DNA from 2 places in the Geobacillus sp. FSL W8-0026 genome. Region 1 is predicted to be linked to the other one. Evidence: a T-box and tRNA genes for the amino acid it is inferred to sense, from the RefSeq annotation. Region 1 holds a T-box; the other holds one or more tRNA genes.
What was found. The T-box of region 1 lies ahead of alaS (alanine--tRNA ligase). A T-box ahead of a tRNA ligase gene usually reads a tRNA of that ligase, here a tRNA-Ala.
Positions count from the first base shown of each region.

Region 2: it encodes a tRNA-Ala, which carries the amino acid that the T-box ahead of alaS (alanine--tRNA ligase) is inferred to sense. The anticodon was not compared.

Region 1 is NZ_CP150194.1:1,091,435-1,102,396, reverse strand. It holds gene NST29_RS05540 (U32 family peptidase) at 1-914, opposite strand, end outside; gene NST29_RS05535 (peptidase U32 family protein) at 933-1,862, opposite strand; gene NST29_RS05530 (O-methyltransferase) at 1,871-2,515, opposite strand; gene mltG (endolytic transglycosylase MltG) at 2,787-3,878, opposite strand; gene NST29_RS05520 (DUF1292 domain-containing protein) at 3,985-4,281, opposite strand; gene ruvX (Holliday junction resolvase RuvX) at 4,299-4,715, opposite strand; gene NST29_RS05510 (IreB family regulatory phosphoprotein) at 4,719-4,985, opposite strand; gene alaS (alanine--tRNA ligase) at 5,054-7,690, opposite strand; T-box leader at 7,738-7,962, opposite strand; gene NST29_RS05500 (AI-2E family transporter) at 8,009-9,070, opposite strand; gene NST29_RS05495 (YrzQ family protein) at 9,189-9,323, opposite strand; gene NST29_RS05490 (hypothetical protein) at 9,335-9,526, opposite strand; gene NST29_RS05485 (PRC-barrel domain-containing protein) at 9,542-10,015, opposite strand; gene NST29_RS05480 (ATP-dependent RecD-like DNA helicase) at 10,041-10,962, opposite strand, start outside.
Region 2 is NZ_CP150194.1:675,034-685,995, reverse strand. It holds rRNA gene NST29_RS03495 (16S ribosomal RNA) at 1-1,301, opposite strand, end outside; gene NST29_RS03490 (protein-glutamine gamma-glutamyltransferase) at 1,945-2,763, shown strand; gene NST29_RS03485 (DMT family transporter) at 2,734-3,642, opposite strand; gene NST29_RS03480 (MgtC/SapB family protein) at 3,701-4,378, shown strand; tRNA gene NST29_RS03475 (tRNA-Ala) at 4,448-4,520, shown strand; gene NST29_RS03470 (thermonuclease family protein) at 5,133-6,044, shown strand; gene NST29_RS03465 (hypothetical protein) at 6,306-6,560, opposite strand; gene NST29_RS03460 (GNAT family N-acetyltransferase) at 6,617-7,117, opposite strand; gene NST29_RS03455 (MFS transporter) at 7,217-7,582, shown strand; gene NST29_RS03450 (MFS transporter) at 7,548-7,982, shown strand; gene NST29_RS03445 (efflux RND transporter permease subunit) at 7,943-10,962, opposite strand, start outside.

The DNA of each region.
Region 1 (10,962 bases):
TCGCGCACCCACTCGTCGCGAATCGTGAAATGGTCGGGATCGGCGCAGTACGCGTCGATCACTTTCCGATAGACGCTGACGACTGTCGCCACGTAATGGATCGACTTCATCCGCCCTTCAATTTTCAAGCTGTCGACGCCAAGTTCAATCATCGCCGGAATGGCGCGGATCAAGTTCAAATCTTTCGCGCTCATGGCGAACGGGGCGTCGCCTTCGGAAAACAGCGGGATTTCCCGGCCGTCAGACAGCTGGTATAAATCGTAATCCCAGCGGCACGACTGGCAGCACCCGCCGCGGTTGGAGTCGCGCGCCGTCATATGGTTGCTCAACACGCAGCGGCCGGAATAGGCGGAACACATCGCTCCATGGATGAACGCCTCAATTTCAATATCGACGTTCTCTTTGATTTGGCGAATTTCTTCGGCGCTCACTTCGCGAGCGAGCACGACCCGCTCGAGCCCTTCCTCTTTCCAAAATTGGACCGCTTTCCAGTTGGTGAGCGACTGCTGGGTGCTTACATGCACTTCAAGCCTCGGCGCCACCCGGCGCGCCGTTTCGATAATGAGCGGATCGGCGACGATGATGCCGGAAACGCCGGCCTCCTCTAACGCCCGCAAATAGTCGTCAAGGCCGGGAATGTTTTCATTATGGGCGTAAATGTTGGCGGTGACGTACACCTTCGCCCCGTACCGGTTGGCAAATTCCACCCCTTCGCGAATCTCCTCGATCGTAAAGTTGTCGGCGTTGGCGCGCAAGCTGTACTCTTGACCGCCGATAAAGACGGCGTCCGCCCCGTAGTGGACGGCGATTTTCAGCTTTTCCAAGTTGCCGGCCGGCGCCAGCAGCTCCGGCTTTTTCACGATGACGCGCTTGCCGTCAACGATCTCGGAGATGCGGTCATTTTTTACAAGCATGACGTGTCCCTCCTTTTCTCAATAAATGGTTTCCTTGAAGAAAAATCCGGTGTCGATGCGGCGGTGCGGCGGCTGAAGCGCTTCAACGGCCGCCAGCAGCTCCTCTTTTTCCCGCTCGTAGCGCTCGCGGTCTTCCGTACATAAGTCGATGGCGCGGCGGTACAGCTTCGTCACTTCCGTAATGTAGTCCGCGGTGTGCAGAACGCCGTCGATTTTGAAGCTGTCGATGCCGGCTTCCACCATATCGCCCAGTTCGTCAATGATGCAAAGATCGTTCGGGCTCATAATGTGCGTGCCGTTTTCGTCTTCAAAAATCGGGTATTTATAGTCGCGCTCTTTGTCGTACAGGAACATCCCTTTTTCGTACTTTTTCCGTTCGATTTCCATCACTTTTCCTTGATAGGCAAAATAGTTGCCAATCAGCGAACGCTTCGACTGGTACATGCACGTCATGCCGTGCACTTGCACTTCAATTTCCACTTCAGCATGGGCTTTGATTTCCAAAATGGCGTCCATGTTCAGCTCGCGCGCCAAGACGGCGCGTTTCGCCCCTTTTCGCCCCCAGTAGTTGCACGCATACCAGTTCGTCGCTGTCGTCTCCGTACTCCAGTGAAGCTTCATGTGAGGCGCCGTTTCTCGGACGGTCAAAAGCACCGCGGGATCGCCGAAGACGATGGCATCGGCGCCGACTTCAGCTAAAAACGCCACGTAGTCGGCAAGCTCGTCCACTTTGTCGTTATGAAAAAGGGCGTTCATCGCCACATACACGTTCATGCCGCGCCGGTGGGCCGTTTCAACAGCCGCGGCCACATCCGAACGGGAAAACTCGCCGGCGAGCCGCAAGCCATAGCGCTGCTCACCGATGATGATGGCGTCCGCCCCGGCTTCCGCCAGTTCATCAATATGGGAAACGCTCGTCGGCGTGACGAGCAATTCCGGTTTTTTCATTTTCTCGTTCACCTCATTTTTTTCGATATCGCGAGCCCATCGCCGACCGGAATGATGACGGTGTCATAATCGCCCCGGGCCATCAACCACTCATTATAGCGGCGAATTTTTTGGGCGAGATTCCAAAGCCGCTTATTGCCCCCGGGCGTTTCAGCGGCGACAAGCCCTTTAAACAGCACGTTGTCGGTAATGACGAGGCCGCCTTCAGCGAGAAACGGCTCATAGAGCGTAAAGAAGCGCTCATATTGCCCTTTGGCGGCATCGATCACCAACGCGTCAAACGGCGCGGCCGACGCCACCTTCTCCGTCACCGCCAAGGCGTCGCCCCACACCGCTTCAATTCGCTGGGCGCAATCGGTCTTTTCCATATAAAAACGGGCGCGCTCATACCGCTCCCGGTCTTTTTCTATCGTTACAATGTGCGCCTCCGGCAGCACTTTTGCCATCCGGATCGCCGAATAGCCGATCGCCGTGCCGATTTCTAAAATGCGGCGCGGCTTCGCGAGCTTGAGCACGAACAACATCGTTTCGATGCTCACCGAATCCATGATCGGCACCCGCTGTTCGCGGGCTTCGCGCTCGATCTGTTCCACATCCGCATCCAACGCCGGCCGCAGCCGCTGCAAGTACGAAACGACCTCATCAGTCAGCAAACGGAACCCTCCTTGCCATCAACAAGCGGAAAAGCGCCCGCCCCGTCGCGAAAATAAAGCAGCGATCGCCGGGCTTGTGCTCCTTGCCATCAACAAGCGGAAAAGCGCCCGCCCCGGGCCAAGCGGCGGCCCGAGGTGCTGCGCCCATCCGTTCCAAATAAGAGCCGCTACCGGACCCTTATCGCTCCCTGTTCAACTTTCTTTATCTTACCATAACTCGGCGGAAAAGCGAAACCGTTTCGCCTAACCCGCCAGCAACTTCCGTTTTGCGCTATCGTTTCCCAATATGCTTCGCCTTTTCCCGGTTGTGCTCGGCCAGCGTTTTCGTGAAAATGACATCGCCTGTGGGGGTGGCTAAAAAATACAAATAATCGGTTTGCGCCGGCTCAAGCGCCGCTTCAATCGACATTGCGCCCGCGTTGGCGATCGGCCCTGGCGGCAGCCCTTTATGAAGGTACGTATTGTATGGCGAATCAACTTTTAAATCGTTGTAAAACACGCGCGCTTTATGTTTGCCAAGCGCGTATAAAACCGTCGGATCGGTTTGCAGCGGCATGCCTAGGCGCAGCCGATTGTAAAAGACGCTGGCGATTTTTTTGCGGTCGGCTTTTTCTGTCGCCTCCTCTTCGATCAGAGAGGAAAGCGTCAGCAGCTGGTGCGGCGACAGCTTCCGTTCCCCTCTTTCCTCTTCGTACGAAGCAAGCACCGCTGCCGTTTTGGCGACCATCGTTTCAATGATCTCAGAAAGCGGCGGTTTTTTGTCAGCGAATACATAGGTGGCTGGAAATAAATAACCTTCCAGCGGATAACGAACGTTCGGATGGAATACGTCTTTCGTTATGACACGCGGATACTTTTTCATTAACTGCTCGATGTACGCGCGGTCGTTCAGCTGCTTCATGACGTCTTCTTTTTTGTATCCCGTTCGCGCGGCGATGAGATCGGCAATCTGTACAAGCTGCGACCCTTCGGGGATCGTCAATTTCAAGCCGACTTTCAACGATTTCCCCGTTTGCAGCAGCGCTATGATGCGCGTCATCGGCATGGCCCGCGTCAGTTCGTACTCTCCGGCTTGAAACCCGGACTCGCGTTTCCAACGGACATAAAGCCGAAACACGCTAGCGCTTCGAATGAGCCGTTTTTGTTCGAGCCGCTCTGCGATTTCTGTCGCCGATGAACCGACAGGAATCGAGACATGAACCGGAGTGTGATCATGAGGATCGACCGGTTTGAGCGCCAAGCGAATATATAGAAAGCTGCCGGCACTGATCAACACAACCAGCGCCAGCAAAACGCTGCCTGCGATCAACATCCGTTTTCGCCCACGCCGCCCCTCGTTCCCTGTCCAATGCTTTTCCCCCATAGCGCACCTCCTTTCCCGTCCATCGGTCATATTATACTACAAGTTTTTGCATCTCTCGCCCTTTTTTCCGACAAAAAAGCGGCCGCCTTTAGGCAGCCGCTTCGGATCATTCCTCTTCATCTTCTTGTTCAGCACAAAACGTGTTCCACACTTCTTCGATCATATCCCACTCTTCTTCCGTTTCAATCGGAAGCAGTTCCCCTTCTTGATTTTCGTCAGCAGGGATAAACGCCGACACGTGCACTTCCGTTTCGCCGTTTTCATCTTCCGCTTCCTTGCTGACCGGATAGTAAAACACGTACGATTTCCCGAAATCGTCGGATTCAAACGTAAACAAAATTTCACAGAGCTGTTCGTTGCCTTGTTCGTCGACAACGGTAATATGGCGGTCTCCATGTTCCATTGTGATTGGCCTCCCCTTCATCGTTTCCTATCCAAGTACGATTGCAAAATGACAGCCGCCGCCATTTTGTCGATCACTTTCCGCCGTTTTTTCCGGCTCACATCGGCAGCGATCAGCATCCGTTCGGCGGCCATCGTCGACAGCCGTTCGTCCCAAAGCACGACCGGCAAAGAAAACTCCTCGCGCAGCTTGGCGGCGAACCGCTCGCTCGCTTCGGCGCGCGGTCCGAGCGTGCCGTTCATGTTTTTCGGCCAGCCGACAACGATCGCATCGACGCCATATTCGGCGATGATGGCGCGCAGCCGCTTTAAGCCGTAGTCGCCGCGCTCTTCGTCGATGGCGATCGTCTCCAAGGCTTGAGCCGTCCAGCCAAGCTCGTCGCTGATCGCCACGCCGAGCGTTTTCGTGCCGAGATCCAATCCTAACGTTCGCATCGGTCAGTCCTTTCGTTGCCCCTGTAAATAGAATTTCACCAATTCCTCGATTAATTCGTCGCGCTCGATTTTGCGGATGAGGGCGCGCGCGTCGTTATGGCGCGGGATGTAAGCCGGATCGCCGGACAACAAGTAGCCGACAATTTGGTTGATCGGGTTGTAGCCTTTTTCTTGCAAAGCCTCATACACCGTCAGCAGCACTTCGCGAACGTTCGTTTCAGCCGGCTCTTCCGGAAAATGAAACTGCATCGTTTGATCAAACGAGCTCACCGTCTCCACCTCGCTCTTGATTCGGGCCATTCCTCCATCTTACATCCATTGTACACGATCCGCGCCATTTAGGAAATGGATTTGACCCACGTTTCGACGTAATCAAGCGCTGCCCCGACTTTGTCCGCGTCCTTTCCTCCGGCCTGCGCCATATCCGGGCGTCCGCCACCCCCGCCGCCGCAGCGGGAAGCCACTTCTTTGACGAGCTTGCCGGCGTGATATCCTTTTTTCACTAAGTCATCGGTCACCGCAGCGATCAATTGGACTTTGCCGCCTTGCACCGCCGCCAACACGATGATTGCCGTGCCGAGTTTTTGCTTCAAATCGTCGGCCATCGCCCGCAATTGGTTCATGTCGTTCGCCTGCACTTTCGCCGCCAGCACCGGCACGCCGCCGACGTCTTTGACTTGGCGGGCGAGGTGCTCCGCTTCCATACGGGCAAGGCGAGCGGCAAGCGATTCGTTTTCGCGCTCGAGCTCTTTCAGTTCGGCAAACAGTCCGTCAAGACGGGCATTCAATTCTTTCGGGCTTGTTTTCAATTTTTGCGCCGCCTCTTGCAAAATGGCGAGCTGTTCGTTCATCAAACGGTACGCCGCCTCTCCGGTCACCGCTTCAATCCGGCGCGTGCCGGCGCCGATGCCGGATTCAGAGACGATTTTAAACAGCCCGATGGCCGCTGTATTCGGCACATGGCAGCCGCCGCACAGCTCGAGGCTGTAGTCGCCGACCTTGACGACGCGGACAATGTCGCCGTATTTTTCGCCAAACAGCGCCATCGCGCCCATCGCTTTCGCTTCCTCAAGCGGTTTATAGAAAATGTCAACTGGGGTACTCTTCCAAATTTGTTCATTGACGATCGCCTCGATGCGCTCGAGCTCGTCCGGCTTCACTTGGCCAAAATGGGTGAAGTCAAAGCGCAGCCGATCCGGAGCGACGAGCGACCCCGCTTGGTTGACATGGCGGCCGAGCACGTCTTTGAGCGCCTGATGGAGCAAATGGGTCGCCGTATGGTTTTTCACGATGCGCGCCCGCTTCGCCTCATCAACGCGCGCCGTATAGCGGGCTCCTTTTTTTACCGCGCCGCGCTCGACGACAATCGAGTGAAGGTGCTGGCCGTTCGGCGCTTTTTGCACATCTTTGACGACCGCTCTCCCGGTCTCGCTTTCAAATACGCCTTGGTCGGCGACTTGACCGCCGCTTTCGGCGTAAAACGGCGTCACATCGACGATGATCTGCGCCTCTTCACCGGCTTTCACTTTCTCGACAAGCCGTCCGTCTTTAACGATGGCGAGGACCGTCGACGAGGCAACAAGCTCATCGTAGCCGACAAACCGGCTTTCGTCTTTCAAATCGCCGAGCACGCCGCCTTGCACTTGCATCGAATCGACGTCTTGGCGAGCGGCGCGGGCCCGTTCGCGCTGGCGCTCCATCTCGCGCTCAAAACCGGCGTGATCGACCGTCATGCCTGCCTCGGCGGCGTACTCTTCCGTCAGCTCGAGCGGGAAGCCGTACGTATCATACAAGCGAAACGCCTCTTCCCCCGGAAGGACGGTGCTTCCTTGCGCTTTCGCCTTTTCGATCACTTCCGCCAAGATGGCGAGCCCCTCATGAAGCGTTTCGTGGAACCGCTCTTCTTCCGTGCGGATGACGCGAGCGATAAAATCGGCTTTTTCTTTCACTTCCGGATAGTAGTCGTGCATAATTTCGCCGACAACCGGCACGAGCTCGTACATAAACGGGCGGTCAATGCCGATTTGTTTCGCGTAGCGCACCGCGCGGCGGAGCAAGCGGCGCAATACATAGCCGCGCCCTTCGTTCGACGGCAGCGCCCCGTCGCCAATCGCAAACGTCACGGCGCGAATATGGTCGGCGATCACCTTAAAGGCGACGTCTTTGTCCGGATCGTCGCCATACCGCTCGCCGGCGATTCGTTCGGTAGCGCGGATGATCGGCAAGAACAAGTCGGTTTCAAAGTTCGTCGGCACGTCCTGCAAAATCGAGCACATCCGCTCCAACCCCATGCCGGTATCGATGTTTTTCTTCGGCAGCGGCGTGTACGTGCCGTCCGGGTTATGGTTGAACTGGGAAAACACTAAGTTCCATACTTCCAAATAGCGGTCGTTTTCCCCGCCCGGGTACAGCTCCGGATCGTTCGGATCGTTGCCGAACGCCTCGCCGCGGTCGTAAAAAATTTCCGTGTTCGGACCGCTCGGGCCTTCGCCGATGTCCCAGAAGTTTCCTTCGAGACGGATGATCCGTTCTTCCGGCAGTCCGATTTCGTTATGCCAAATGTTGTACGCTTCCTCGTCCTCCGGATGGACGGTGACGGACAGCCGTTCCGGATCAAAGCCAATCCACTTTTCGCTCGTTAAAAACTCCCACGCCCAGTGGATCGCTTCCCGCTTGAAGTAATCACCGATCGAAAAGTTGCCGAGCATTTCAAAAAACGTATGGTGGCGCGCCGTTTTCCCGACGTTTTCGATGTCGTTGGTGCGGATCGATTTTTGCGCATTGCAAATGCGCGGGTTGTCCGGGATGATGCGGCCGTCAAAGTATTTTTTCAGCGTCGCGACGCCGCTGTTGATCCATAACAGCGATGGGTCGTCGACCGGAATAAGCGAGGCGCTCGGTTCAACCGCGTGGCCTTTTTCTTGGAAAAACTGCAAAAACATGCGCCGCACTTCGGCAGATGTCAGCTTTTTCATGATGATCCTCCCCTTTCGCCTTTTTATATAAAAAAACTCCCATCCCCTGCAGGGACGAGAGTTGTGCTCGCGGTACCACCCTGTTTATGGGCGAAAAACGCCCATCACCTCTTTGGCCGTAACGCAGCCTTGCGTCAGGTTTTGCCTGCGCTCCGGATTAGCCTTCTGTTGCCCTTCATCTGGAATTTCTTTCAGCCGCGGAAATTCCTCTCTGTGCGCGAGCCCGCGCGTTAAGATGGACTGCAACATACTCGATCCGTCATCGCGTTATGTATTCGCTTTTACATTGAAAAATTATAGACAAGCACCGCTCGTTTGTCAATGCAAGGCATAGCGCTCCTTCCAGTGGACGATGGCCACTTTCAGCACCGCCGCCGTCGGAACGGCGAGGATGAGGCCGAGCACGCCGGCGAGCTCACCGCCGGCAAACAGCGCGAGCATAATGACAAGCGGATGCATGTGCACGCTTTTGCCGACGATCAGCGGCGACAACACGTTGCCTTCTAAAAACTGCAAAGCGAAAATGATGACCAGCACCACCAAGACCATTTTGAGCGATACGGTCGCCGCTAAAATGGCGGCCGGAATGGCGCCGATCAGCGGCCCGAAATACGGGATGATATTCGTCATCCCGATGATGAGCCCAAGCAAAAGCGGATAGTCCATGCCGGCAAGCCACAATCCGAGCGCCGCGGCCGAACCGATCGCCGCGCAGACAAAGAGCTGGCCGCGGATGTAACCGCCGAGCGACTCGTCAACGTCTTGTAAAAACGCCAGCCCCGGTTCGCGCCACCGCTTTGGCGTCAAATACCAAACGGCTTTTTTCAGCACCTCAACGTCCTTGAGCATGTAAAACACAATAAACGGGATCAGCACGAACGTCGCCGCCGAGCTGATCAGCGATTTCATGGCGCGAATCGCCATCTCGACCGCCGAGGCGGCCGCCCGCTCCAGCTCAGCGAGCATCGTTTCCACCCGCGTATGCACTTCCATCGGCCATGTCGATGTTTCATCGTGAATGTGGCGCACCCATTGGCGATATGTATTCATCAGCGAGGGCAGCTGTTCGTCCAACGCGCGCAGCTGGGCGATCAAAACCGGAATGCCGCGGTACAAGCCGTAGCCGACCGAGCCAAAAAACAGCAAATAAATGAGCAAAATGGCAAGCGCCCGCGGCACCCCTTTGCCATGAAGATATTCAACGAGCGGGTGCAGCAAATACGTGATAAACGCCGCCAGCAAAAACGGCGTCAACACCGTGGCGACAAAATCGATCACCGGCCACCAAACGCTTTTCATCCGGACGATTAAATAGACGATCGCCGTCACCAACAGCCATTTGCCGATGCGGAAGAACGACTGCCATTGTTGCTCCCCCATCACCACACCTCCTACCGTTTAGTGTAGGGGATGCGGGCGGGAATATGCCTTTAGCGCTTTGGCACTATTTGACAATCACAAAGCACCGCCCCCGCGCAAGGCGAGGGCGGCAACGCCGTCAGCGGATCGCCTGCATCAAGCGGCGGCGCATTTTTCGCATCGTGCGCCCGTTCATCCAGTTGTTGCGCTGGGCCAACTGATACGCGGCGACACCCAACCCGACAGCCAACAGCGATGTCATCGTCCGGTTCATGACTGTCCCCCCTAAAGTTGAATCGTGCGCTCATAATCGTCGAACAAATCATCAAGAGAGCTTAACGTCCCGTCCTCCTCCACTTGATGGACATGGATGACTCCTTTCGAGACGGAAAGCTCGATGAAACAATCCCAGCAATAATATTGGTTGACGCCGATTTTTCCTAAATTTTTCCGTTTGCAGTTCGGGCAAATGAGCACCGACAGCCACTCTCCTTACTTTGTTGTGTCCACCATCACAACCCCTTCTTTCGCCGTGAACGGGGCAAGCGGCATTCGCTTCTTTCCTTCTGTCAAATCGGAAAAAAATCCCTCACTGATCTCGTATCCATCAATTCTGCCCCATTGCCCGTCGAAATATACGTCATCTAACAATCCGATCGTCGTCCCGTCGGCGGCGACAACCATGTTGCCGGCGATGCCTCGTTCACCGTAAAGAGAGTGGCCGCTGTCAGAGGAAGGCAAGGGCTGGAAACTTCGCGCGTCGTCGATGAGCATTCGATCGTTTTGCAGCGCTCGCACGGCCGCAAGCGGCAAATAGCGGCGGCGGCCAAACAAGCCGCGCTGTTCGGCAACAAACCCTTGCACCGTGCCGTGGCTGGTAAACCAAACATCCGCGATCGTTCCGACGTTTTTCCCTGTCGCTTGTTCGTAAATGGGAAGACCTTTCATGTCGGAAAACGTTCGCATCGCTCTCCCACCTTTCCAGCCACCTTTAGCTTGACTCATCGCTCATAAAGTCATACGGCGTAACGTTTTCCATTCCGACGTTCGCATCCTCAAGCGGCAGTTCGACCTCGACAACCGGCGCCATCGCCGCCGTCAGTTTTTCCGCCAGCGCCGTCCGCCGCGCCCCGTCGCTCTGCTTGGCGACGCCGGCCCGAAACGCTTCCTCTTCGCCGCATAAAATCAAAAATTGTTTGCTTCTCGTCACCGCCGTATACAGCAAGTTCCGCTTCAACATCCGATAGTAGCTTTTCACGACGGGCAAAATGACGATAGGGAATTCGCTTCCTTGCGCTTTATGCACAGAGCAGCAGTACGCATGGGTGATTTGCGACAGCTCTTGCCGGGTGTAGGTCACTTCCACGCCGTCAAACGAGACAACGAGCAAGTCTTGCTTGTCGGTGTTCTCTTTCGCGTAAAAAATGGCAACGACTTCGCCGATATCGCCGTTAAACACGTTGTCTTCCGGCTGATTGACGAGCTGAAGCACCTTGTCGCCGACGCGGTACACCACCTCGCCGGCCGCCAGTTCCCGCTTCCCGGCGGATGGCGGATTGAAGAGCTCTTGAAGCGCTTTGTTGAGCCGATCAATGCCGGCCGGGCCTCGGTACATCGGGGCGAGCACTTGAATATCTTTGACCGAAAAGCCTTTTTTTCGCGCATTGTCCGCGATTTGCCGGACGACATCCACGACTTGGCCGGCGCGGCAGCGAATGAACGAGCGATCCGCCTTTGGCGCAGTCAAATCGGGCGGCACGGCGCCGCGCTTTACCTCATGAGCGAGCTCGATGATCGACGATCCTTCCGCCTGACGGTACACATCTGTCAGCCGCACCGAAGGAACGACGCCGGACTCGAGCAAATCTTTCAGCACTTGGCCGGGCCCGACGGATGGCAGCTGGTCTTCATCG
Region 2 (10,962 bases), 420 kb from region 1:
TTTGGGATTCGCTCCCCCTCGCGGGTTCGCTGCCCTTTGTACCGCCCATTGTAGCACGTGTGTAGCCCAGGTCATAAGGGGCATGATGATTTGACGTCATCCCCACCTTCCTCCGACTTGTCGCCGGCAGTCCCTCTAGAGTGCCCAACTGAATGCTGGCAACGAGAGGCGAGGGTTGCGCTCGTTGCGGGACTTAACCCAACATCTCACGACACGAGCTGACGACAACCATGCACCACCTGTCACCCTGTCCCCCCGAAGGGGGAACGCCCAATCTCTTGGGTTGTCAGGGGATGTCAAGACCTGGTAAGGTTCTTCGCGTTGCTTCGAATTAAACCACATGCTCCACCGCTTGTGCGGGCCCCCGTCAATTCCTTTGAGTTTCAGCCTTGCGGCCGTACTCCCCAGGCGGAGTGCTTATCGCGTTAGCTGCAGCACTAAAGGGTGTGACCCCTCTAACACTTAGCACTCATCGTTTACGGCGTGGACTACCAGGGTATCTAATCCTGTTTGCTCCCCACGCTTTCGCGCCTCAGCGTCAGTTACAGGCCAGAGAGCCGCCTTCGCCACTGGTGTTCCTCCACATCTCTACGCATTTCACCGCTACACGTGGAATTCCGCTCCCCTCTCCTGCACTCAAGCTCCCCAGTTTCCAATGACCCTCCACGGTTGAGCCGTGGGCTTTCACATCAGACTTAAGAAGCCGCCTGCGCGCGCTTTACGCCCAATAATTCCGGACAACGCTCGCCCCCTACGTATTACCGCGGCTGCTGGCACGTAGTTAGCCGGGGCTTTCTCGTGAGGTACCGTCACCGCGCCGCCTTGTTCAAACGGCGCTCCTTCGTCCCTCACAACAGAGCTTTACGACCCGAAGGCCTTCTTCGCTCACGCGGCGTCGCTCCGTCAGGCTTTCGCCCATTGCGGAAGATTCCCTACTGCTGCCTCCCGTAGGAGTCTGGGCCGTGTCTCAGTCCCAGTGTGGCCGGTCACCCTCTCAGGCCGGCTACGCATCGTCGCCTTGGTGAGCCGTTACCTCACCAACTAGCTAATGCGCCGCGGGCCCATCCGCAAGTGACAGCCAAAGGCCGCCTTTCAACCAAAGACCATGCGGTCTTCGGTGTTATCCGGTATTAGCTCCGGTTTCCCGGAGTTATCCCGGTCTTGCGGGCAGGTTGCCCACGTGTTACTCACCCGTCCGCCGCTGACCCAACCAGAGCAAGCTCCGATTCGGTCCGCTCGACTTGCATGTATTAGGCACGCCGCCAGCGTTCGTCCTGAGCCAGGATCAAACTCTCCAAAAGAAAGTGGATTGGCTTTGTAAGCTTCGGCGCCGACACCAAACGTGTCAAGCGACCTCCGCTTTTCGGATTGTCTAGCTCCGGCCGCTATCGGCTCGCGACGCTTCGGTCCTGCTGCGGCGGCGATAGCCTCCTCGCAGGCCCTCCAGCGCGTTTCGCCGATAGGCAAGCGGCCTCCGCTTTTCGTTGCGCTTCGTTTCGTTCAGTTTTCAAGGAACGAGATGAACAGCTGCAACCACAAATTTGTTGCGATAATCAACGTTGTGTAAGCAGCCTCTTTATATTAGCATCACATCTTTTTGTTGTCAACTGCTTTTCGCTGTTTTACCATTTCGAAATTACACAGTTGATCAGCGACGCTATTTAATATATCATCTTCACCCACAAAATGCAATACCTTTTTTTCTTTTTTGAAATACTTTTTTCTCCGCCAAGTTCCCCATGCAAAAACATAGTTGCTCATTCTTGTTTAAAGAATGATCTGTTTACCGCCGTGAATTGACACTCCCCAAAGTTCAAATTTTGACATAAACGCCTTTCTTGTTTCAATACACTGACATATCGCGTCATGATCACAGTGTCCTATGCATATATTTTTCCGATAGGGTTGAGGTACCACCATATTACCAAAGGAGGTCTTTTCCTTATGATCCGCATTTTGTCGTCACCGGCTAGCATCGGTGTTACCGATTCCTTGTCCCTTCCGCCCGCTGAACAGCGAATCGCTGATGCGCTTGTTTCTTCCCCCGTCCTCTATACGTACCCGAATGAACAGCAGCTTCGCTTTGAAATTGCATTGCGCGCCCGCATTGTTCAAGCAGCCGTGGATTTAGCAAAAAGCCGAGCGCGGTTTGCGATCTTCCGCTTTTCCCGCTGCAACAGCCAATTTTGGGAACGAGATGAGCGGGGTGGGTTTCAGCTGCGGCCGGGCGTTCCTCCTTCAAAAGCGATTGGCGACATTTTCATCAACAGCGAACTGTACGCTTTTGAATGCGCGACAGCCATCGTGATCGTCTTTTACAAAGCGGTGCTCGACACCATTGACACATCCGCGTTTGATCGCCTGTTTGACCGCTTGCTTCTGTATGATTGGCATACGGATCGAGACCTTGGTATTCAAACGAAAAAGAGCAAACATTTTCTTCCCGGAGACTGCCTTTACTTCAAAAATCCAGAATTCGATCCAGCGACACCGCAATGGCAGGGAGAGAACACGATTTACTTAGGAGACGGTTTGTTTTACGGACACGGCATCGGCATTCAAACAGAAGACGGTATCATTGCCGCTCTAAATCGAAAACGAAAACGAGGGGCAACCAAATCGGCTTATCTTCTTTCTGAAATTACGCAGGTCAACTTCGCTTATTTATCCCAGTTTTCCCGACCGCTGGACGGATTCCGCTTTCCGCTCCGCTCGTCGTTTATCGCTGGGACGCTAGGGTCGGCCGCCTTCTTGCGCCGTTAGCGTCCCTTTTTCGTTTTTCTCCCACAAATACAGCCCGATTCCTGTTAAAATAAAAATACCGCCGATCCACTGCAAAGGACGGATGGATTCACCAAACAGCCAGTAAGCCAAAACGGAAGCTCCGACAGGCTCAAACAAGATGGCCATTGATACCGTTGAAGCGCTCACCCACTTGACCGCCCAGTTCATCACCGAATGGCCAAACAATGTCGGGATAATGGCCAAACCGAGGAAACAAAACCAATCTCTCGGTGGGTATGCCGTTAAGGAAAAACCGGATAGGACGGCATACGCATACAATGTGGCAGCACTGATGCCGTAGACAAGATAAGTATATGTCATCAACGACAGCCGTTGGCGCAGCTCTTGACCAAACAGCCAATAAGCCGTCACCATTGCGCAGGCCGACAGCGCCAACACATCTCCATAAAGCGCCGCACCGCTGATGCGAAAATCGCCCCAGCTGATGAGAAGGCTTCCGACAATGGCCAAAACAGCGCTCCCGACCGCGCCGCTGGTCAGCCGTTCGCGAAAAAAGAGCGCACCTCCGGCGAAGGCAAACAGCGGCTGCAACGTCACGAGCACGACTGAGCTGGCAACAGATGTATAGTCAAGCGATTCAAACCAAAGAATAAAATGAAATGCCAACAGCACGCCCGAACAAACCGAAAACAGCCCATCACGCCGGGAGATGTGCTTGAGTTCGGTGATGCGGCGAAAAAAGAACGGTGTCATGATGATGACAGCGAAAAACAGCCGATAAAAGGCGATGACCGCGGACGGCGCCTGCGACCACTTGACAAACACAGCGGACGTTGAGACGGCGAGCGCTCCAACCAACAAGGCAGCATAGGCTTGGGTATGGCTTGGCGGTTTCACGATTCCATCTCCTTGCCAACCATTTTCCTACATTATATCACGAACGGGGGGAGAACGAATGATGTTTGATCCATTCCTTAAATTAGGGATTTCGGCCATTCTTGGCATGATCATCGGACTGGAACGGGAGTTGAAGCGAAAACCAGTCGGCTTGAAAACGTGTTTGGTCATTTCGATTTCAAGCTGCCTATTGACGATCGTTTCGATCGAATCGGCGTATGTCTTCCCGCTTAAAGACCATATCACAATGGATCCGCTTCGCTTGGCCGCACAAATCGTATCAGGCGTCGGTTTTTTAGGAGCGGGCGTTATTTTACGCCGTGGCAACGACAGCATTACTGGACTGACAACAGCCGCCATTATCTGGGGGGCGGCAGGAATTGGCGTGGCAGTCGGCGCCGGTTTCTATTGGGAATCGGCCTTTGGTGTCGCTCTGCTCATTGTTAGCGTTGAACTGATTCCATTTTTAATCAACTTTTTCGGACCGAAGCAGCTGCGTGAAAAAGAAGTAATGCTGCAAATCACCGTTGCCGATGAAAAAAACATTGCCAAAGTGATCGAGCATTTAAAGCGACAAGAAATCAATATTAAAACGATACGCATCAAAGACGTCGAGGAGAATGAACATTTGTTGAAGCTGCGTGCTGTCATCGATCAAAAGCGGTCAACTGCCGAACTGTATTACGCCATTCGCTCCATCGAAGACATTGTCCACGTCGATATCGAAAGCGGTTGATAAAAAAAGATTGCAAACCACCCGTCATCTGGATATAATAGAGCATGGACAATTCATCCATGTTCGTTTGGGGCATTAGCTCAGTTGGGAGAGCGTCGTGCTGGCAGCGCGAAGGTCACCGGTTCGAGCCCGGTATGCTCCATCGAAAAAACCCTTGCGTAGCAAGGGTTTTTCCGTTTTGAGGCGGTTGTTGACGAATGGTCGACGAACTCCATCAACAATTGCCCTATATCGTCCTATTTTATCGGAAAGCAATATGGTAAAATCCTTGTAACAATGGGTTTTTTCGTGAACCCCCGTCGGCAAGCGGTCATTTTTACCCCCGGGTGGAGGGCAAAATGTTGTCCATGGAGCTTTCTAAGGCTGGTGAAAAACGGCTGAGCGCCTTCATCAATGGGAGAATGTGCGGAAAGAAGGACCGATACAACAAGATTTTTCTCATTGTAAAGGCATATCCACGATGACATCACCAGCCTCTTCTACAAAAATGCCGAACGGACGCCGATTTTCATCCTCAGGTGGAGGGCAGATCGCGCTGCCTATGGAGCTTTTCCGTATTTGACGATTTTGCCTTCCACCGCGCACGCTGAACCGTCGCGAAGGTCACAGCTCCATTCAGAGAAAACCCTTGTTTGGCAAGGTAGATTTCACGCTGAACATCACAGAAACGGCTGGAGACTACGTTCAAAGCGCAAGATCGTCATGCGCTTTCATGGCGACCGAGCTGGAATGTTGCCGAAACGGAGGGAGAGCGTTGAAGCAAATCGCCATTCTGTTGCTTTGCCTGATGATAGTATGGCCCGACTCCGTGTCTGCCCATCCGGGCTCATTGGACGAACTAGGTGGGCATTTCCGCAACAGCGATTGCACATATGTGCTGCATGAACCAACGGCATTAGCCAAACAGGCGAAAACAAAAGCGGAGTTGGTCAAGCTCATTCAAACCTATAACAGCAACGAGCGATGCAAACGGAAGCTCACCCCGGAACGCATCGACTTAGACGGACACGCGCTCGGCGGGAAGGATAACGCTGTTTCGCTGCGGCTCGGCCGCACATACGCAGCAACATTAACTCAATGCATCGACGGGGACACCGCCAAGTTTCGTGTCAATGGCCGCGTATACACGACACGCTTTTTGTTCATCGACACACCGGAAAGCACGATTGAAATCGAGCCGTATGGCAAAGAGGCGAGCCGGTTTACGTGTTCCCGCCTGCAAAAAGGGAAGGTGGTGCTTGAAACGGACGGAAATACGCTGTTTGACCGATATCATCGTCTGCTCGCCTGGGTATGGGTCAACGGCCGCCTGCTGCAAGAAGACCTCGCCAAGGCCGGACTCGTTGAAGATTTTTACGACTATGGCCGCTACAAATATGAATCGCGCGTCCGCAAGGCGCTTGAAGAAGCCAAACGGAACGGCATCGGCATGTACGGTGAACGGTCTGTCGCGAAACATGAACAGGCTCGTTCGAAAACAAAACAGGAAGGGGCGACGAACACAGCTCCGCAAACCGAAAGCGAGACGGAGCCAATTGATCGTGCGCCTAGCCGCGAACTAGAAACGGCCGCTTTCGAGCGATCCGGCCTTCCGCTTCTTTATCCATTGCTTGGCGCGGCAGCAGCCGTAGCGGTGTATTGGCTCGTCCGCCAGCTGAGGAGATGACAAAGAGAGGGTGTCCCAAAAGGATCGGGATCCCCTCTTTGACGTGCTGACTGCTTCTGCCGCACGATCGGTTGTGCCGATCTTGAAGGCAGGCAACCTTTTGGGTCGGCCTTTTTGGCTGGAAAACGAATCTCCCTGATGTTGGTGAAAACCCGGCGCTGGAGGGCGATGATATTCATCCCCCAATGAGCTTCCGCCGCTTTACAAAAACGCACCTTTCACCCAAATGCCTTTTCTCCCGTCGCCACAAAGCCAAGTCAATCATTGCCTCGGAAGCAACGCTTCAATGCCGGCAGCATCTTCATGCACCGCCCGCCCTTGTGTCCCTTCGAGCCGACGAAAGCCGTATGGCTCCAAGCGCGCAATCTGTTCATCGGTCAGTTCGCTGTAGGCAATGACCGACGGTGTGCCGGATGACTTGTAAATCAAATTGCCGGTCACCGGGCATTGAAACGCATCGGCGACAAATCCTTCTCCGTCTTGAATCGTAAACAGTCGAATGGGCATCACGTTCATGTCATTCCCTCTTTCTTTGCATCGTCATGTATATCACTGCCCTGTCTATATTGATTCTATACAAGCCGCTTGCCGACGATGACCAAATCGCGTTCGATGCCGTCAAGCTCAGCAACGCGCGGAAAATAGCCCCATCGTTCAAACCCGAAGCGGGCAAACAACCGCAAGCTTGGCTCATTATGGGCAAAAATAAAGCCGAGCAGCGTCTTCATCTCCAAATCCGGCGCCTTGTCGACCGCTTGCTTGAGCAGCTTCGTTCCCAACCCTTGGCAGCGGTGTGATTCGGCAATATAAATGCTCACTTCGGCCGTATGGCGGTACGCCGGGCGGCCATAAAACGACTGGAAGCTGAGCCAGGCGCAAATCTCGCCGCCATCTTCCACCACCCAGAGCGGCCGATGATGAGGATCATGCGCTTCAAACCACGCTTTCCGGCTTTCCACCGACACCGGCTCCAAATCGGCCGTCACCATCCGGCTCGGGATCGTTTCGTTATAAATGCGGACAATGTGCGGCAAATCCGCCGCCGTTGCATCACGAATCAACCATCGTTCCATCCTGCATCTCCACCTTTTTTTCATAAGCATTTCGTTTCCAAAAGCGGAAACAGCGGGAGTATAATCATAACGATGCACAGGGAAAGAAAGGAGAAAACCATGAAACGCCAGCTCGTTGTATATGTTGTGTCGCTCGCCGCGTTTCTCGGCCCGTTCACCCAAACGATTTACACTCCTATTTTACCAGAAGTGAGGGCCGCGTTCGCGACTTCTTCTTTTTTGATCAACTTGACGATTTCGATTTTCACCTTTTTCCTTGCGATGATGCAAATCGTCTCCGGACCGCTCACCGACCGAAAAGGGCGGCGCGCCGTGCTGCTCGGATTTATGCAGTATTATTCGCTTTACAACTTTCTTGTGTTTTTGCCCGGCATTTTGACCGACCGTTACGGATTATCGGCGCAAGAAAAAAGGAACGGTGTATTTGGCCATGTCGTCGATGATTGTAATCGGCAGTTTTCTTGACGGGCGGCTTCAAGGGCGCTTTCCGGAGCGGCGCATCATCTTGACGACGGCATATTTGACGACAGCGTCCATTTTTTTCTTCCTGCTCACCGCCTGGCAGTCGCTTGAGCTGCTCGTTGTTGCCATCGCCATGTTCGGCTTATTTTTGGGCCTTTCGCTTCCGGTGCAAACCACTGTGTTGACGAACGTCTTTCAAGCGAACCGCTCGACGGCGATCGGCGTGTACAACTTTTTCCGCTATATGGGCATGGCGTTCGGGCCGATGACGTCAGAGCAAAGAAGCGAAGCGGCAGCCGATGGGCGAAAGACTTCCTCCACCTGCCGCGCCATCCGTCCCCAGACGGCCGACTCCCCGCTTCCTTACGCCCTTTTTTTCCGCCATTTCATCAACGTCTCATAAACGATCGGGACGATGATTAACGTCAGCAACGTTGAGCTCGTCAACCCGCCGATGACGGTCACTCCGAGCCCTTTCGAAATCAATGCGCCACCTTCCATTCCTACTGCGAGCGGAAGCAAAGCGCCGATCGTGGCAATCGCCGTCATGAAAATCGGGCGCACCCGCGTACCGGCCGCTTCCAAAAGTGCCTCGCGCGTCGACAGTCCTTCGCGTTCTTTACGAATGACACGGTCAATCAAAACGATAGCATTCGTAACCACGATGCCAATTAACATCAACATGCCGATCATCGCCGATACGCTGATCGTCTCACCGGAAACGAACAAGGCGAGCAAGGCCCCAATGACAGTAAACGGCAGCGAGAACAAAATCGCAAACGGCGCCAATCCGCCGCCAAATGTCACAACCAATACAAAATAAACGATCGCTACAGCAGCGAGCATCGCCCACCCAAGCTGGGTAAACGATTCTTGAATGTCTTCAGTCACACCTCCCATCTGAATATCGACTCCCGACGGCAAGTCGAGTCGCTTGAGTTCTTTCTGTACGGCCGCTGACACCGCTGCAACATCCTTCGTTTTTACTTCCGCCGACACGCTCGCGTGCACTCGGCCGTCATCCCGTTCAATTTCGCTGTACGTATACCCTTTTTTCACCGTCACGAGATCTTTGATCGGCACTTCGATACCAAGCGGCGACGTGATCGTGTTCTCCAGCAAATCGGCAATATCCGCGTACCGCTTGTTTTCATCGGCAAGGTAGACGCTGAGGTCTTCACCATCTTGCTTGACCGTCGCAATCGCTTGGCGTCCACCTTTTTCGGACAAAGCGGCAGCCACTTGTGCCGCCGTCAGCCCTAGTTCGCTCAGTTTGTTCTGGTTGGCGGCAAGCGTATACTCTTCAAAGCGGGCAGCCATGCTCGTTTTCACGTTCACCAGCTCCTCATGGCCGCGCAACAGATCGGCCGCTTGGCGAACGATCGGTTCAATTTCTTCCATGCTGCTTCCATACACGTTTAGCTCGAGAACGTTTGATGTCCCTGAACTCGAGGCGTCTTGACTTTGCCATTCTCCTTTGTCTTTGCGCTCATCAAGCGCCTTCATCACCTGTTCTTTCTCTTCGGCAAACCGTTTCACATCGGGGTCATACTCGACGTAAAACAACGCCGCGTGATCTTGCCCCGGATTCATCGGATTGCCCCCGCCGACAGAAAGCTGAATGTTTTTGACCCCTTGGCGCTGTTCAAAAAACGATTCTACCTCTTTGGCGATGCGCTCCACTTCATCGACCGTTTGTCCTGGGGCGGGGCTGTACGTGACGACAATCATCTTTTGCTCGTCAGACGGCAAGAAGCTGACGCCGACACGCGGAACAAGGAATAAACTGGAAATCAAAAGCAACACCGCCGGGCCGCTGACAATGAACTTATGATCGAGCGACCAGCGAAGCACCCGTTTGTACCAGAACGCTAACGTCTGTTTCCGCTCCCGCACACGAACGTCCTTCGCAGCAACTCCCTTGCTAAACAGCGAGTGGGCGAGCGCCGGAACAACGGTGACGGCGACAAGCAGCGAAGAAAGCAAGGCGAACACAATCGTCAGGGCAAACGGCAAAAACAATTCACCAACCATTCCTTTGACCAATCCGAGCGGCAAAAAGACAGCAACCGTCACAATCGTCGATGACGCGATCGGGATAAACATTTCTTTCGTGGCCGAAGCGATCAATTCTTTCCCGCTAAGCGATTCGCCGGGCAGCGTCATGCGTCGGTAAATGTTTTCCACCACGACGATCGAATCGTCAATCACGCGGCCGATCGCCACCGTCATGGCGCCGAGCGTCATCAGATTGAGAGTAATATCCATCTCCCGCAGCAACAAAATCGCCATCAGCAACGACAGCGGAATCGATACGACCGAAATCAATGTCGTGCGGATGTTGCGCAAAAACAGGAAGATGACAACGACCGCAAACAGCGCACCAAACACCGCTTTGTCCACCATCGTGTTCACCGAATCTTCAATCGGCTTGCCTTGGTCAAACACCGTGATGATGCGCAAGCCGTCAAAGCGTTTCTCAAGATCTTTGCTCTTTTCCTTGACAGCGTTGACGACCGTCACCGTATTGGCGTCTTGCGCCTTGACCACTTGCACGCCGATCGATGGCTTGCCGTTTGTCCGCGAAATCGATTCGGCTTTGGCAACAACTTTCACTTCAGCCAATTCGCTCAACGGAACGGAAGGAACAGCTGCAGATCGCCCCGCTTGACCAACCGCGCTGTTTTCCGCCCCTCGCGCATCCCGCCCTTGAGGACCGGAACCGGCACCCGGCGCTGGAGCCGCAGCTCCTTGGCCCCCGGCTTGCCCGTCGACCGCGCTTCCTTGCCCGCGACCCTCGACTTCGGCGCCAACCACCGGCGACGGCGCCGCCCCAGCCCCTGAAACGATCGGAATGCGGAGCGCTTTTAAGTCGTCGATCGTTGCGATGCGACCGTCAATGACGACCGATTTTTCCGTATCGCCAAACGTGTACAAGCCGAGTGGAAGCGAAACGGCCGAAGCTTGAATGACATTGATGACCGATTGTTCAGTCAGCCCATACCGCTTTAACTTCTGTTCATCAAAACGAATGTTCACTTCTTGCATTTGTTGTCCGGCGACCTCCACCGAATCAACGCCGTCGATGCCCTCTAACTCAGGGACGATCTCACGCTCGACGATCTTCGTCAGTTCGGCCAGCGAGCGGTGGCGGTCGGTAATGCTCAATGAGATGACAGGAAACGCCGAAAAGCTGATCCGCGACACGTCTGGCTCTTGCACCCCGTCAGGCAGCTGTAAATGACTGAGCGCCTCTTTCACTTCATTTTGCGCCGTTCCCATATCCTTGTCAAAATCATATTCAATTTGCACAAATGACGCGTTCTGAAAAGAAGAGGAGCGGACCGCCGTGACGCCGTCCAAATGTTCCACCTGCCGCTCAA